DNA from 2 places in the Paenibacillus sp. B01 genome. Region 1 is predicted to be linked to the other one. Evidence: riboswitches for the same ligand, from Rfam matches in the RefSeq annotation. Region 1 holds a riboswitch; the other holds the start of a gene.
What was found. Region 1 has a riboswitch for FMN ahead of ribD (bifunctional diaminohydroxyphosphoribosylaminopyrimidine deaminase/5-amino-6-(5-phosphoribosylamino)uracil reductase RibD). Riboswitches for the same ligand answer to the same signal wherever they lie in the genome.
Positions count from the first base shown of each region.

Region 2: linked by a shared signal. The riboswitch ahead of GE073_RS13420 (DMT family transporter) and the one ahead of ribD (bifunctional diaminohydroxyphosphoribosylaminopyrimidine deaminase/5-amino-6-(5-phosphoribosylamino)uracil reductase RibD) in region 1 are both predicted to bind FMN.

Region 1 covers NZ_CP045802.1:2,560,206-2,567,818, forward strand. Annotated here, with positions in the region: gene lysA (diaminopimelate decarboxylase) at 1-997, shown strand, start outside; gene GE073_RS11000 (peptidylprolyl isomerase) at 1,109-1,540, shown strand; FMN riboswitch at 1,657-1,867, shown strand; gene ribD (bifunctional diaminohydroxyphosphoribosylaminopyrimidine deaminase/5-amino-6-(5-phosphoribosylamino)uracil reductase RibD) at 2,134-3,249, shown strand; gene ribE (riboflavin synthase) at 3,251-3,934, shown strand; gene GE073_RS11015 (bifunctional 3,4-dihydroxy-2-butanone-4-phosphate synthase/GTP cyclohydrolase II) at 3,961-5,193, shown strand; gene ribE (6,7-dimethyl-8-ribityllumazine synthase) at 5,231-5,701, shown strand; gene GE073_RS11025 (segregation and condensation protein A) at 5,770-6,552, shown strand; gene scpB (SMC-Scp complex subunit ScpB) at 6,566-7,117, shown strand; gene GE073_RS11035 (DUF2953 domain-containing protein) at 7,253-7,613, shown strand, end outside.
Region 2 covers NZ_CP045802.1:3,125,836-3,133,448, reverse strand. Annotated here, with positions in the region: gene GE073_RS13435 (ATP-dependent DNA helicase) at 1-427, shown strand, start outside; gene GE073_RS13430 (DUF6509 family protein) at 427-741, shown strand; gene GE073_RS13425 (MGMT family protein) at 762-1,070, shown strand; gene GE073_RS13420 (DMT family transporter) at 1,185-2,141, opposite strand; FMN riboswitch at 2,294-2,448, opposite strand; gene GE073_RS13415 (hypothetical protein) at 2,581-2,967, shown strand; gene GE073_RS13410 (response regulator transcription factor) at 3,122-3,856, shown strand; gene GE073_RS13405 (sensor histidine kinase) at 3,853-5,049, shown strand; gene GE073_RS13400 (ABC transporter ATP-binding protein) at 5,216-5,902, shown strand; gene GE073_RS13395 (FtsX-like permease family protein) at 5,896-7,613, shown strand, end outside.

The sequences.
Region 1 (7,613 bases):
GACGCCGTTCGAGATCGAGATGGCGCTCGACGCCGGCATCGGCTGCTTCGTCGCCGACAACTTCTCGGAGCTGCAGCTGCTGAACGCCATCGCCGGCGCCAAAGGCCGCAAGGCGAACATCCTGCTGCGCATCACGCCGGGCGTCGAGGCGCATACGCATGACTATATCTCGACCGGCCAGCAGGACTCCAAGTTCGGCTTCGACCTGGCCGGCGGCGCCGCCTTCGAGGCGGTGCGGCAATCGCTGAGCCTCGATCATCTCGTCCTGCTCGGCGTCCACTCCCATATCGGCTCCCAGATCTTCGAGGTCGAGGGCTTCCGGATGGCGGCCGCCAAGGTGGCGGAGTTCGCCGTCAACGTCAAGGCCGAGCTCGGTCAGACGTTCCGCGTCATCAACCTGGGCGGAGGCTTCGGCATCCGCTACACGTCCGAGGACAGCCCGCTTCCGGTACGCGACTACATCGGCGCGATTACGGACGCGATCCGCTCGAACTTCACGGCGGCCGGCTATCCGCTGCCGGAGATTTGGGTCGAGCCGGGCCGCAGCATCGTCGGCGACGCCGGCACGACGCTGTATACGGTCGGCACGAGCAAGGACATCCCCGGCGTCCGCAAGTACATCGCCGTCGACGGCGGCATGACGGACAACCCGCGTCCGGCGCTGTACGAGTCCAAGTACGAGGCGGTGCTGGCGAACCGCGCCGCCGAGCCGGCCGCCGAGACGGTATCGGTCGCAGGCAAATGCTGCGAGAGCGGCGACATGCTGATCTGGGACCTGGAGCTGCCGAAGGCCGAGACGGGCGATCTGCTCGCCGTTTTCTGCACCGGCGCGTACAACTATGCGATGGCGTCCAACTACAACCGCATCCGCCGTCCGGCGGTCGTGCTGGTCAAGGACGGCAAGGCCGACGTCGCCGTGAAGCGCGAGTCGCTGGAGGACATCTCCCGCAACGACGTGCTGCCGGAGCGTCTGCGCAAGGCTGAAGTTCAGCCGTAAGCCGCTGCCGGCGAGCCTCCTTCGGGAGGCTCGCTTTGCGTTCGGGACCGGCGCTGGTGTATGATAAGAGGCGTACATAGCTTTTATTTTGGAAGGCAGGAGTGATGACAAGTGGCAAAACAAGCGAAAATCACGCTCGAAAACGGCGGCGAGGTCGTTCTGGACCTGTTCGACAAGGACGCTCCGAATACGGTCGCGAACTTTGAAAAGCTGGCGAACGAAGGCTTCTATAACGGACTTACGTTCCATCGCGTCATCCCGGGCTTCGTCGCTCAGGGCGGCTGCCCGAACGGCACCGGCACCGGCGGTCCCGGCTATACGATCGACTGCGAGATCAACCCGAACAAGCATGAGCGCGGCTCGCTCGCGATGGCTCATGCCGGACGCAATACCGGCGGCAGCCAGTTCTACATCTGCTACCAGCCGCAGCCGCATCTGGACGGCCAGCACACCGTCTTCGGCAAGATTTCCAAAGGCATGGAATACATCGACGCGTTCAAAGGCCGCGACAAGATGGCCAAAGTCGAAGTCGTCGAAGTCTGACTTCCTCGCGCGGAAGGCTCTCGTCCGAGAGCCTTTTTGTCGTTTAATCCCGACTCGTCCGCTTGCTTTTTAGCGTGCAGGCAAGTAAGATGAGTCATGCAAGCAATTGAATTCAAGCGAACCTTCGGGGCTGGGTGAAATTCCCGGGCCGGCGGTGATCCGTACCTGGCGCGTCTTCGGCATATGCCGCGGCTCGCCGGGGACGGTCAGTCCGTGACCCGCATGACCGCTTCTGCGCTTCCCTCGACCGAGGGCGCGTCGAGCGCATGCGGCTGACCTGGTGAAACTCCGGGACCGACAGTATAGTCTGGATGGGAGAAGGCTCGCTGCAAGACAGGCATGCATGAAGGCAGCTCCTCCATCATTGGAGGAGTCTGTTCAAGTCCGCCGCCCAGACATCGAGATCGGTTCCGCGCTGCCGCCCGGAGTCTGTCTTCCGATTCGATCCGGGACGGCGGTCTGTTCCCGCATTTCCAGGACGGCTTTTTTGGCTATCCGGTCGATCGGGCTCCTGCTCCTGCCGCGCGGCGACGTTTCCGACATTCCATCACCCCCGAAGGGCGCTCCAGGCGTCAATCGGGGGTGTTTTTGCATTGCGGGAAACGATCGATGATCGATATTACATGGAGCTCGCGCTCGGCATGGCGGCCAAAACGGCCGGCCAGACCGGCATCAATCCGGCCGTCGGCTGCGTCATCGTCAAGGATGGCCGCATCGTCGGCCTCGGCGCCCATCTCAAGCGGGGCGAAGGGCATGCCGAGCCGCACGCGCTGGCGATGGCGGGAGACGAAGCCCGGGGAGCGACGGCCTACGTCACGCTGGAGCCGTGCAGCCATTATGGCCGTACGCCGCCCTGCAGCGATCGGCTGATCGCGGCCGGAATCGCCCGCGTCGTCGTCGCGGAGCTCGACCCGAATCCGCTCGTCGCGGGCAGTGGCATGGCCAAGCTGCAGGCGGCGGGAATCGAGACGAAAACGGGCGTCATGGAAGCGGAGGCCAGGCGGCGGAGCGAGCCGTTCCGCAAGTTCATCACGACCCGGCTGCCCTATGTCACGCTCAAGACAGCCTCCACGCTGGACGGCCGCATCGCCGCGGCGAGCGGGGACAGCCGCTGGGTGACGGGGCCGGAGGCGCGCGAGGCCGTGCATGCGATGCGGCATCGCCATATGGGCATCCTCGTCGGCATCGGCACGGTGCTGGCGGACGACCCGAGCTTGACGACGCGGCTGTCCGTGCCGGGCCTGCATCCGGCGAGAATTGTCGCCGACTCGAGCTTGCGGCTGCCGCTGGACGCGAAGCTCGTGCAGGACGGAGCCGCGCCGACGATCGTCCTGACGTCGGAAGCCGCAGACGAAGGCCGAGCGGCCGCGCTGAGGGCGGCCGGCGTCGAGGTCATCCGCTGCGGCAGCGGCAGCTCGGTCGATCTGCGCGAGGCGATGAGACGGCTCGGCGAGCTGGAGCTCGGCTCGATCCTGCTCGAGGGCGGCGGAAGGCTGAACGGCTCGATGCTGGAGGCGGGGCTGGTCGATCGGATCTGCCTGTTCCTCGCGCCCAAGATCATCGGCGGCGAGGACGCGCCGTCGTCGTTCCGGTTCGCCGGCTTCGAGCGGATGGCCGACGCGATCGAGCTGGACGACGTCGAGGTGGAGCGCTATGGACGCGATATATGCATCAGCGGCAAGCCAGCCGCCAAGGGAGGGATCGGCTGACATGTTCACCGGATTGATCGAAGAGATCGGAGAGCTGCGCGGCGCGGCGCGAAAAGGAGAGGCGATGGTGCTCCGCATCGGCGCCGCCAAAGTGCTGGAGGGCGTCCGGCTCGGGGACAGCATCGCCGTCAACGGCGTCTGTCTGACCGTGACTGGATGCGGGCCCGACAGCTTCGAGGCCGACGTCATGCCGGAGACGTACCGGCATACGAATCTGGGCGGGCTGCCGGCGGGCAGCCCGCTCAACCTGGAGCGGGCGATGCGCGCGGACGGCCGCTTCGGCGGGCATATCGTCCAGGGCCATGTGGACGGCATCGGGCGGATCGTCGAGCGCAGGGCGTACGCCAACGCGGTGCTGTTCACGATCCGGCCCGCGGACGAAGGGCTGCGCCGCTACATCATTCCGCGCGGTTCAATTGCCGTGGACGGCATCAGCCTGACTGTGACGGAGGCGGGCGAGGACGCCTTTTCGGTGTCGATCATCCCGCATACGCTCGCCGAAACCGTGCTGCAGAGCAAGCAGGCGGGAGCGACCGTCAATCTGGAATGCGACGTGCTCGGCAAATATGTCGACCATCTGCTGCGGTTCGGCGGCAGAGGGGACGCCGCAGCCGCCGGCAGGCCGGGAGGCGCGGCCGGCGGCCCGCTGACGGCCGCTTTCCTGGCGGAGAACGGATTCGCATGAGCCAAGGCAACGAAGGAGGAGCAAGCATGGAACGATTACACCATCAAGACGGGGCGGCGCCATTCGATGCGATCGAGGATGCGGTGCAGGATCTGCTGGCCGGCAAGCCGGTCATCGTCGTCGACGACGAGGATCGCGAGAACGAGGGCGATCTGATCGCGCTCGCCGATACGATCTCGCCGGCCGTCATCAACTTCATGATTACCGAGGCGCGCGGGCTCGTCTGCGTGCCGATCGAGGCGGAGCGGGCGCGAGAGCTCGACCTGCCGCCGATGGTCGTCCGCAATACGGACTACCACGGCACCGCGTTCACCGTCTCCGTCGACCATGTGAGCACGACGACCGGCATCTCCGCACATGAGCGCGCCGAGACGGTGCGGGCGCTCGTCGACGGCGCGGCCCGCGCGGACGATTTCCGCCGCCCGGGCCATATATTCCCGCTGATCGCCAAGGACGGCGGCGTGCTGCGGCGCGCCGGCCATACGGAAGCGGCGATCGATCTGGCCAAGCTGTGCGGCGCCAAGCCCGGCGCGGTCATCTGCGAGATCATCCGCGAGGACGGCACGATGGCGCGGCTGCCGGACCTGGCGGACTTCAAGCGCAAGCATGATCTCAAGCTGATTACGATCCAGTCGCTGATCGAGCATCGGCGCCGCCGCGAGCAGCTGGTGCAGCGGGTCGTCGAGGTAAACATGCCGACCGACTTCGGCGTCTTCCGCGCGGTCGCCTACACGAACGAGGTGGACGACAAGGAGCATGTCGCGTTCGTCAAAGGACAGATCGATCCGGAGCAGCCGACGCTCGTGCGGGTGCATTCCGAATGCCTTACCGGCGACGTGTTCCACTCCCGCCGCTGCGACTGCGGTCCGCAGCTGGCGGCGGCGCTGCGCCAGATCGAGGAGGCGGGCAGCGGCGTGCTGCTCTACATGCGTCAGGAAGGGCGCGGCATCGGCCTCATCAACAAGCTCAAAGCCTATCAGCTTCAGGAGCAGGGGCTCGACACGGTCGAGGCGAACCTGAAGCTCGGCTTCGGGCCCGACCTGCGGGAGTACGGCATCGGCGCGCAGATCCTGCGCGATCTCGGCGTCCGCCGGATGCGGCTCATGACGAACAATCCGCGCAAGATCCGCGGCCTCGAGGGGTACGGACTGAGCGTGGCCGAGCGGGTGCCGATCCAGATGGAGCGCAACGAGAGCAACACGAATTACTTGAACACGAAAAAAACGAAGCTTGGCCATCTGTTGGAGTTTGAAATTTAAGCCGAATAAATTAGAATAGAAGGATGGGTTTGAAAACATGACGAAATATTACGAAGGACATCTGGTATCGCAAGGGCTGAAATACGGCGTCGTCGTCGGCCGCTTCAACGAATTCATCACCGGCAAGCTGCTGAGCGGCGCGCTCGACGCGTTCAAGCGCCATGGCGCGGGCGAGGACGAGGTGGAGGTCGCGTGGGTGCCGGGAGCGTTCGAGATTCCGCTGATCGCGCAAAAGATGGCGGAGAGCGGCAAGTACGATGCCGTCATCACCCTCGGCGCCGTCATCCGGGGCTCCACCCCGCATTTCGACTATGTATGCAGCGAGGTCGCCAAGGGCGTCGCCGCGATCAATCTGAAAACCGGCGTGCCGACGATCTTCGGCGTGCTGACGACGGATTCGATCGAGCAGGCGGTGGAGCGCGCGGGGACGAAGGCCGGCAACAAAGGCTGGGAAGCCGCTGCCGCCGCGATCGAGATGGCGAATCTGACGCGGGCGATTCAAGGCTGAGCCTGGCCTGAGGCGAGACAGCGGCCTTTAGCTTCGCGATACCGGCGGACAGGAAGAGGTGGAGCGGCATGAGCCTATTGTACAAACTGGAAGCATTCGAAGGGCCGCTGGATCTGCTGCTTCACTTGCTGGACAGGGAAGAGATCGACATCTACGACATTCCGATCAGCCGGATCGCGGATCAGTACATGGACTACCTGCATGCGATGCAGGAGTTCGAGCTGGACGTGACGAGCGAGTTCCTCGTGATGGCCGCGACGCTGCTGGCGATCAAGAGCGGGCAGCTGCTGCCCCGCCCTCCCGTCATGGACGAGTACGAGGACGCCTGGGACGACGAAGGCATGCTCGATCCCCGCGACGAGCTCGTGCAGAAGCTGGTGGAATACCGCCGCTACAAGCAGATCGCCGAGCATCTGCGCGACCGCGAGATGGCGCGCAGCCTCGTCTACAGCAAGGAGCCCGAGGACCTGACGACGTACATGAAGGAGGACGACACCCATCCGCTGGAAGGGCTCGACCTCGGCGACATCATGGCGGCGTTCCGGCGGGCGCTCCGCAAGGCGGCCAGGCGGACGCATGTCGCCCGCATCCATCGGGACGAGATATCCGTCAAGGACCGCATCCGCGACATCTCGGAGCTGCTGCGCGAGCATGAGACCGCGCTGTTCTCCCGGCTCGTAGGCGAAGCGGTGGAGCGCCACGAGATCGTCGTGACGTTCCTCGCGATCCTCGAGCTGATGAAGATGAAGCAGGTCCGCGTCTTCCAGAACAGTCTGTTCGATGATATCGTCATCCATTGGAGAGGGGAAGCGTCGGATCGTGATGGTTCAGCAGCTGAAATCGATTATTGAGGGATTATTGTTCATGGCTGGCGACGAGGGCTTGACGATCCGGCAGATCGCCGAGATCGTGGAGATCGACCAGCGCCTGTCGGAGGATCTCGTGCGCGAGCTCAAGGCCGATCTGGAGCAGGCCGGGCGCGGCATCCGCATCGCCGAGGTCGCCGGAGCGTTCCGTTTCACGACCCATCCGGAGCATGCGCCTTATTTCGAGCGGATGGCCTACTCGCCGTCCCGTTCGACACTGTCGCAGGCGGCGCTGGAGACGCTGGCGATCATCGCCTACCGCCAGCCGATCACGAGGGTCGAGATCGAGGAGATCCGCGGGGTCAAAAGCGAGAAAGCGATCCAGACGCTCGTCGCGAAGGATCTGATCGAGGAAAAAGGGCGCGCCGAGCAGATCGGACGTCCGATCCTGTACGGCACGACCCGCTCCTTCCTCGACCATTTCGAGCTGGGCTCGCTCGAAGCGCTGCCGGAGCCGGCGGCGATGACGCCCGAGGCGGAGCTCGAGGAGCAGACGCAGCTGCTGTTCGGCCGCCTGGACGGCCGCCAAGGCTCATCTTCCGAGCCCTAAGCGACATCTACGAAAAAGATCGGCTGCGGGCCGGTCTTTTTTGTCATTTCTGGGCATGCTATCCGGGAAAAGGCAGCGGTCCGGCCATCGGCGCGCGCTCTTGCTGCCGAATGACGGAAAGGGGGTCGAATCCGAATGGGAGCATGGTTCGGCTGGCTGGCGGTCGTCCTCGTGCCGCTGCTGCTCGCCGCCGCGATCGCGGCCGTTCCGGTCCGCGCCCGCGCGGAGCTGTCGCGGCATGAAGGCGACGACAATCTGTCCCTTCAGGTGAAGACGCTGTTCGGCTTGCTGAAGTTCAAGTGGGAAATTCCGATGATGAAGCTCGGCAAAAATGGGCTGCAGGTGGAGGAGCTCGCGCAGGCCGACAGTCCATCGCTGCTGCATGCCGAATCGGCGGACAAGAAGGATATCGGCGCCTCGCGCATCGCCGAGCTGCTGCAGGATGCCTGGAAGCTGCTGCGGCGGACGGAAAACCTGACCGGCCTGGTGCGGCGCA
Region 2 (7,613 bases), 570 kb from region 1:
CGACTGGGCGGCGTCGAGCGGGGAGCTGGACGGCTACCGGATGCTGTACGAGGGCGACGCGGAGATCAGCCATCTGATCGGCCGGTTCCAAAACGACGAGGAAAGCGTGCTTGCCGCCGCGACGCTTTGGGAAGGATTGGACATACCGGGTCCTTCGCTGTCGCTCGTCGTCGTCTGGGAGCTGCCGTGGCCGCCCGCCGATCCGGTCTACAACGCCCGGCGGTCGGAAGCGCAGGATGCTTTCGCCGAGGTGGAGAAGCCGTTCATGCAGCTGCGGCTGCGTCAAGGATTCGGGCGGCTCATCCGGACGCGCGAGGATCGCGGCGAGATCGTCGTGCTGTCGGACCGGCTGGACGAGCCGGCGGTGCGGCAGGCGGTGCTGGAGCTCGTGCCGGAGGGCACGCTTCAAGATGAGGAGGGAAGCTGATGGAGCTGGAGCTATTGGAAATTAGCGAATATACGGTCGAGAAGCTGAAGGATCCGTTCGGCATTCTGAGCGGCGACCGCTACGAGTTCACGCTGCTGATCGAGGTCGACGAGGAGGACGAGCTGTACCGCCCGGCGGGCCTGTACGTGCGCGTCGTCTACGCGCTCGCGTCTGGCGGGGAAGGCCGCGTCGTCTCGCATGAGATCCGCGAGCGCGGCACCGACCAGCTGCTGGACTTCGGGCTGGAGGAGGACGAGCTGGCGGAAGCGGCGGCGTTCTGCGCCGCCCATGCGGGCGAAGCCGACAACGTCTGAGCAAAGGGGAGGCGGATGACATGCAGCCATTCACGGCAAGCGTCGTCCAAGTCGTGAAAGCCATTCCCGAAGGACGGCTCATGACGTACGGCGCGGTGGCGGCGGCAGCCGGCCAGCCGCGCGCGGCGCGCCAAGTCGTGCGCGTGCTGCACAGCATGGGCGAGTCCCAAGGCTTGCCTTGGCATCGGGTCATGAACGCGGCGCGGCGCATCAGCCTGCCCGGCGACGGAGGCGAGCTGCAGCTGGCGCTGCTGGCGGCGGAGGGCACGGAGCCCGGACTGGACGGCTGCTTCGACGAAGCGCGGTTCATGCGTGCGGACGAAGCCTGAGCATCGACAGGATAGGACGTAAAAAGGGCGGCAGCCCGGATCCGCCTCAGAGGGGAGGATTCGGGCTGCCGCCCTTTTTGATCTGGCAGCGTTGCCGGGGGCTGAAGGCTGAAGTCAGCCCGCAGGAGCGGCGGGCTGAGCGGAGCGCGAGGCGCTGCGGCTCAGCAGCACGAGCACGGTCCAGATGACCACGAAGCCGGCGACTTGGCCGGCGGTGAGCGCCTGGTCGAAGACGAGCCAGTTGATGAGCACGCCGACGGCAGGGAACGCCAGCTCCGCGAGCGTGGCGAGCGAGGCTTTGGTGCCGGACAGCCCTTTGTAATAGAGCAGCATGCTCAGCAAGCCCGGGATGAACGCCTGGAACAGCAGGTTCACGAGCAGCAGCGCCGCCGCACCCCCTGCGCCGAGCGTCTGCCAGCCGTCGCCGGCGACGAGGACGAGCAGGCCGAGCAGCGGGATGGCGAGCAGGAAGCGCAGCGCCGTCACGAAGTGGAAGCCCATGCCCTTGGTGAGCAGGTACTTGCCCATGACGGTGGATCCGCCCCACAGCGCCGCCGCCCCGATGGAGAGCAGGCAGCCGAGGGTAGCGAGGTCATGCAGGCCGAGCGCCGGGGAGCCGAAGCCGAACGTCAGCAGGTAGGTGCCGGCCAGCGCCAGCAGCAGGAACCAGCCGAAGCGGCGCGGCAGCGCTTCGCGCAGCACGATCCGCGCGAGCAGGATCGCGAACAGCGGCTGCAGCTTCTGCAGCAGCAGGACGGCGTTGAAGTTGCCGTAGCTGAACGCCGCGGTGAACATGACGGTGGCGATTGCCGAGCCTCCCCAGGAGATGAACAGCATCGCGCCGACGATGCCGAGCGTGAGCTTGCCGGAGAGCTGATGACGGTAATGGATCAGGACCGGAACGGAATAGACGGCCAGCAGCAGATGCTCGAGAAAGACGATCTGCGCGGACGTGAAATGCTGGAGCAGCAGGATGCGGAACAGCGGATCGACTCCCCAGAGCGTCGCTCCGAGCGCGACATACCAGATGCCGCGCCCGCGGGAGAGCAGTCCGCCGCGGTCCGCCTGCAGCGGACTCGATGCGGCAGCGGTCGTACCCAATTCAAAAACCCCCATGAAACGGAATTTGAATTGAACCTCGTTAGAAGCAGCATGCCCCCGCCTGAAGGATCAGGACGGGGGCATGAAGAACCCGCCTGCCGCCAAAATGGCGCCAAGCAGGGTTTCACCTTCTCTCATCCGGACTATACCGTCGGCCTTGGACTCGCACCAAGTCAGTCCCGCCGCCCCATGAAGCGGCAGCGGGAGTCGCGGGCTTCGGCGCCAAGCTGGCGCCGTCACCGCCGGTAGGGAATTTCACCCTGCCCCGAAGGTTCAGATTCAGTTAGACCGAATTGTAGCACAATCCGGCAACGCTCGACAAGAAAAGTTCATGGTTCGCCGAAGCCAAAGAGCGGACGAGCGGGTATAATGGGAAAGGATAGGGAACATGCCAAGGAGGCTAATGACGTTGAAGAAATTCGGACTGATCCTATTGGCCGCGCTGCTGCTCGTCGCGGCGGGCTGCTCCTCGCGCAGCGGCGGCGTGGATGAATCCGCCGTGGAGACGCATATCGCGAGCGAGCCGGCGGCTGTCGCCGGCTCGCCGCTCCAGCTGACGGCGGAGATCGAGGGCATCGAGTCCCTCCTGCAGGAGGACGATCTCAAGATCGACTTCGACATCCGCGAGGAGACGGAGCAGGAGCTCCCGGTGCTGCTCACCTCGACGAAGAAGTCGGACAAGGAATATGAGGTGGAGCATACGTTTCCGGAGCCGGGCAAGTATGTGATCTACATCCACATCTATGCCGGAGACGACATCCACATCATCAAGCGCAACGAGTTCCAGGTCGGCTGACCGGCCGCTCGGAGCGCCGCCTGCGCGCTGCAGGCATGAAAAGCGATACGGGACGAAGCGGAGCAGTTCTCCGTTTCGTCCCGTATTTGCTTTGCAGCGGATGCAGGGATGGATATAATAGGAAACCGAGAGATCAAGCTGGAGCGGACGGGGGATGGACATGAAGGTCGTATGGATCGAGGATGAGCGGGAGCTGCTGGAGGAAGGAGCCCGCTTCCTGCGGCAGGAAGGCTGGGAGGTCGAGGGAGCGGCCTCGGCGGAGGAAGCGGAAGCGCTCATCGAGCGCGGCAGGCCGGACCTGCTGCTCGTCGATTGGATGCTCGAAGGCGGGCGGACGGGACTGGATCTGTGCCGGCTCAACGACCGCAGCTGGCAGCTGCCGCTGCTCATGGTGACGGCCAGAGGCGATGAGTTCGACCGCGTGCTTGCGCTGGAGCTCGGAGCGGACGATTTCATTCAGAAGCCGTTCAGCCTGCGCGAGCTGCATGCTCGCATGAAGGCGGTGCTGAGGCGCGCAGGCCGAACGGCGACGGCGTCCGGCGCGGACGTCCAGGAGCCAGGCGGCGAAGGAGAGGTGCTGGAGCGCGGCGAGCTGACGATTCGGCCGCTGTCGCATGAGGCGGAGCTCGAAGGCCGGGCGCTTGAGCTGACCCGGACCGAGTTCGCGCTGCTGCTGCGGCTCGCCTCGCGGCCGGGCCGGGTATTCACGAGGACGCATCTGCTGGAGGAGGCGCTCGGCGACGCGTTCGCCGGTTATGAGCGCACGATCGACAGCCATATCCGCAACCTGCGGCGCAAGCTCGGCGACGATCCGGCCGATCCGCGCTTCGTGCTGACCGTGTACGGGGTCGGCTACAAGTTCAATCCCGATGCGGGAGCCGGCCGATGATGGACGCGCAGCGGATTCAGCGGATCGCCGCCGCCGCGGCCTTGCCGATCGGCGGCGGGGCGGCCGCCGCGCTGCTCGCGGCGCTGCTGCCGGCCGGTCCCGTGGCGGGAGACTCGTCCTGGGCGGCGCTGGGGCGCTGCCTGCCGCCGGCTGCGCTTACGGCGCTGCTGATCGCCGCAGCCATGCGGCTGGAGCGTCGCCGCTGGCGGCGGCGCCTGGCGGCATGGAGCCGGGTCGCCGAGCGCTTGGCGGATGAGCCGGATCGGGATGGAGGCGACGCGGCGGCAGACAGAGGGCGAGCGCCAGCCGCGCGGACGGATGCTGAGACTGAGGCTGGGCAGGCGGCTGCGGCGCGCCTCCATGTCCCCCGCGAGGGCGCGGCGACCGAGGCTGCGCTGCCATCGGACGAGACAGGCGGGTCCGGCGAGCGGGCGGGGTCCGCGCGCGCGGACGCGGCCGAGGAGCGGCAGCTGGAGCAGGCGCTGGGGCGGGCCGACGCGCTCATCCGGCAGCTGCGCACGACGCGCCGGCTCATGGTCGCGGAGGTCGCGCATGAGCTGCGCACGCCGCTCTCCGTCATCCGCGCCTCGCTCGACAACGCCTTGTACGAGCAGCGCCCGCTGCCGCCCGAGCGGCTGGCTGCTCTGTCGGAGCAAGCCGCCGCGATGAGCCGGCTCGTGCAGGATCTGCAGGATCTGAGCCTGGCCGAGAGCGGCCGCCTGCAGCTGGAGAAGAATTGGTTCGAGCCGGCCGCCGTCGCGGCGGCGGCGATGGAGCTGCTGCAGCCGGATGCCGACGATCGGGGCATCGGGCTCGTCGCCGAGCTGGACGGCAAGCTGCTGCTGTACGGGGACGGGAAGCGGTTCTCGCAGCTGCTGCTCAACCTGCTCGGCAACGCGATCCGCCATGCCCGCAGCCGCGTGACGGTGAGCGCTTCGGCGAGCGGAGCGGAGCTTGTGCTGCGCGTGCGCGACGACGGCTGGGGCTTCGAGCCCGAAGAGGCGGGGCAGCTGTTCCACCGGTATTACCGCAAGCCGACCTATGCGGACGGAAGTCCGGCGCCGCGCGGCATCGGCCTCGGGCTGGCTGTCGTCAAGGGCATCGCCGAGGCGCATGACGGCTCGGTGCAGGTGGAGAGCCGCGTCGGCGGCGGCGCCGAATTCACGGTGCGCTTGCCGCTGTTCCGCGAATGAGCGTCGGATCGTTCGCGCCCGTCGTTCGCGCCCGCATTTCCGCGAATAGGCCGACAGTCCGTCCGCTCTGCACAGGTTCTGCACATCGTTTCGGCGAGGACTGCATCCCGGCCTGGTACGGTAGAGGCATCCCCGAAGCGCGGGGAGGAAAAGGAGATTGCAGCCGATGCTGAGAGCGACAGAACTGAATAAGACGTATGGAACGGGAGTCGAGGCGACAAAAGCGCTCCGCGAGGTCGGCCTGACGCTGGACAAGGGGGAGATGGCGGCGGTGACCGGGCCGTCCGGCTGCGGCAAGTCGACGCTGCTGCATGTGCTTGCCGGCCTGGAGCCGGTCGACGGCGGGGAGATCTGGATCGGAGACGAGGCGGTCCACCGGCGGCGCGAAAGCGAGCTGGCGGCGCTGCGGCTGAAGCGCATGGGCTTCGTGTTCCAAGCGTATCATCTCGTGCCGGTGCTGAGCGCGGAGGAGAACGTGCAGCTGCCGCTGCTCGCCGCCGGCATGTCGCGCCGCGAGGCGGAGCGGCAGGCGCTTGAGGCGCTCGACCTGGTCGGCCTCGCCGCCAAGCGCCGCGCTCGGCCGTCGGCTCTGTCCGGCGGCCAGAGCCAGCGCGTGGCGATCGCCCGCGCCGTCGCCGGGCGGCCGGACATCCTGTTCGCCGACGAGCCGACCGGCGCGCTCGATTCCGATGCCGCCGATCAGGTGATCGGTCTGCTGGAGCTGATGAACCGCCAGTACGGCATGACGCTGCTGCTCGTCACGCATGACGACCGGCTGGCGCAGCGGCTGCCGCGGCAGATCCGCATGTTCAACGGGCGGATCGTCGAGGACCGCGGAGGCTCGTCATGCTGACCCGCGGCATTTCGTGGGCGATGGGCTCGCGCTATTTGCGCCGGCAGGGGCGGCAGACGGCGCTCGCCGTGCTGGCCGGAGCGATCGGCGCGATGCTGCTGGCGATGTCGTTGTTTCATTACGGCTCTGTCCGCGAAAGCGGCGACCGCTGGCTGAGCCGCCACTTCGGGCCGATCGACTGGGAGCTCGTCCCTGCCGGCCAGGAGGCCGGCTTCACGGCGGAGAGGGCTCGGGAGGTCGCGGCGGAGGGCAACGGCGAAGGGCCGTTTCCGTACCGCTATCTTCCCGCCGCGTCGGCGACGGTGATGCTGTACGCTTCGCCGGAGCCCGACGCGGAGGCGGCCATGCTGCAGCAGGCGCTCGCGATCGGCTTCGAGGCGCCGGCGGCCGCTGCGTTCGAGCCGGGCTCGCGGCTGTGGGACGAGCCGCTGCGGCCGGGCGAGGCGCTGCTCGACGCGGATGCGGCGGAGACGCTCGGACTGCAGGCCGGCGACATCGTTTATGCCGGCGCTCCGGACGGCGCCCGCGTCGGCTTCAAGCTGCGCGATGCGCCGCCTCCGTCCGGCTTGTCCGGCTACCGGGGCGACGGGGCGCGGCATAACGCGACGCTCGCGCTCCATCCGGACGACGCGCGGCGGCTGGCCGCGCTGCCGGAGGGCAGCTGGTCGGCGATTCTCGCTTCGCGGATGAATCCGGCCGATTCGGTGCTCGGCATGAGCTTTTCGTCGAAGCAGGAGGGCTGGTACGAGACTCGCTTCGTCAAGCGGAAAGCGGAGGACATGACGCGCAGCAATCTCGTCATCCTGATCGGCGTCATCAGCCTGACGGCGATCTTCTCCAGCGCGTTCCTGCTGCGGCAGATCGTGCTCATGCTCGCCGACTCGCGGGCGGAGCTGTACGGCGTGCTGCGGGCGATCGGCCTCAGCCGCAAGCAGGCGCGCAGCCTGTTCCGGGCGGAGGCGCTGCTGCTCGGGCTGCTGTCCGGCCTGGCCGGCATCGCGGCGGGACTGGCCGGCGGCTGGGGGCTTGTGAAGGCGATCTACGGCTCGGAGCTCGGCCGCTCGGCCGAAGCGTCGGGCATCCCGATCGAGCCGCATCTGTCGCTGCCGGTGCTGCTGGCGGGAGGGGCGGCCGTGCTGCTGTATCAGCTGCTGCTCGTGCTGGCGGCGAGCCGGCTGGCCGGCACGGGCTCGATCGTCGGCGCGATGCGGGGCGAATCAAGGGAGGGCGCGTCTGCGAGCGGCAAGCGTCGCCGCTCCATCCGCTTGGCCGTCGCCGCCGCAGCGGCCTGCGCCGTCGCCGGGCTGCAGGCTTACCACACCTGGGGCTGGTCGCCGCAGGTTGCGGACGGCTCGGTCATGCTGCGGCTGGCGCTCGTCTGGCTCGCCTCCGCCGCCGCGCTGACGCTGCTGCTGCAACTGCTGCTGCAGGCGGCAGGCTCGCGGCTCGGAGCGCGCGCCGGAGCGGACGTGCTGCTCGCTCTGCGCTATGCGGCGCAGCGTCCGGGACGCACGTTCACCGTCATGCTGCTGTTCGCCGTCACGATGATGACGATCACCTTCACCTCGGGCATATCCAGCCTCATCCTCCCGAACTCGGATCCGGCGCGCGGTCCGCAGGCGCTGCTCGGCTACGGCGGCTTCGTCGCGTACGAGAGCGACAGCGAGAAGCAGGACATGCTGGAGCTGCTGAAGAGCGACGAGACGCTGCG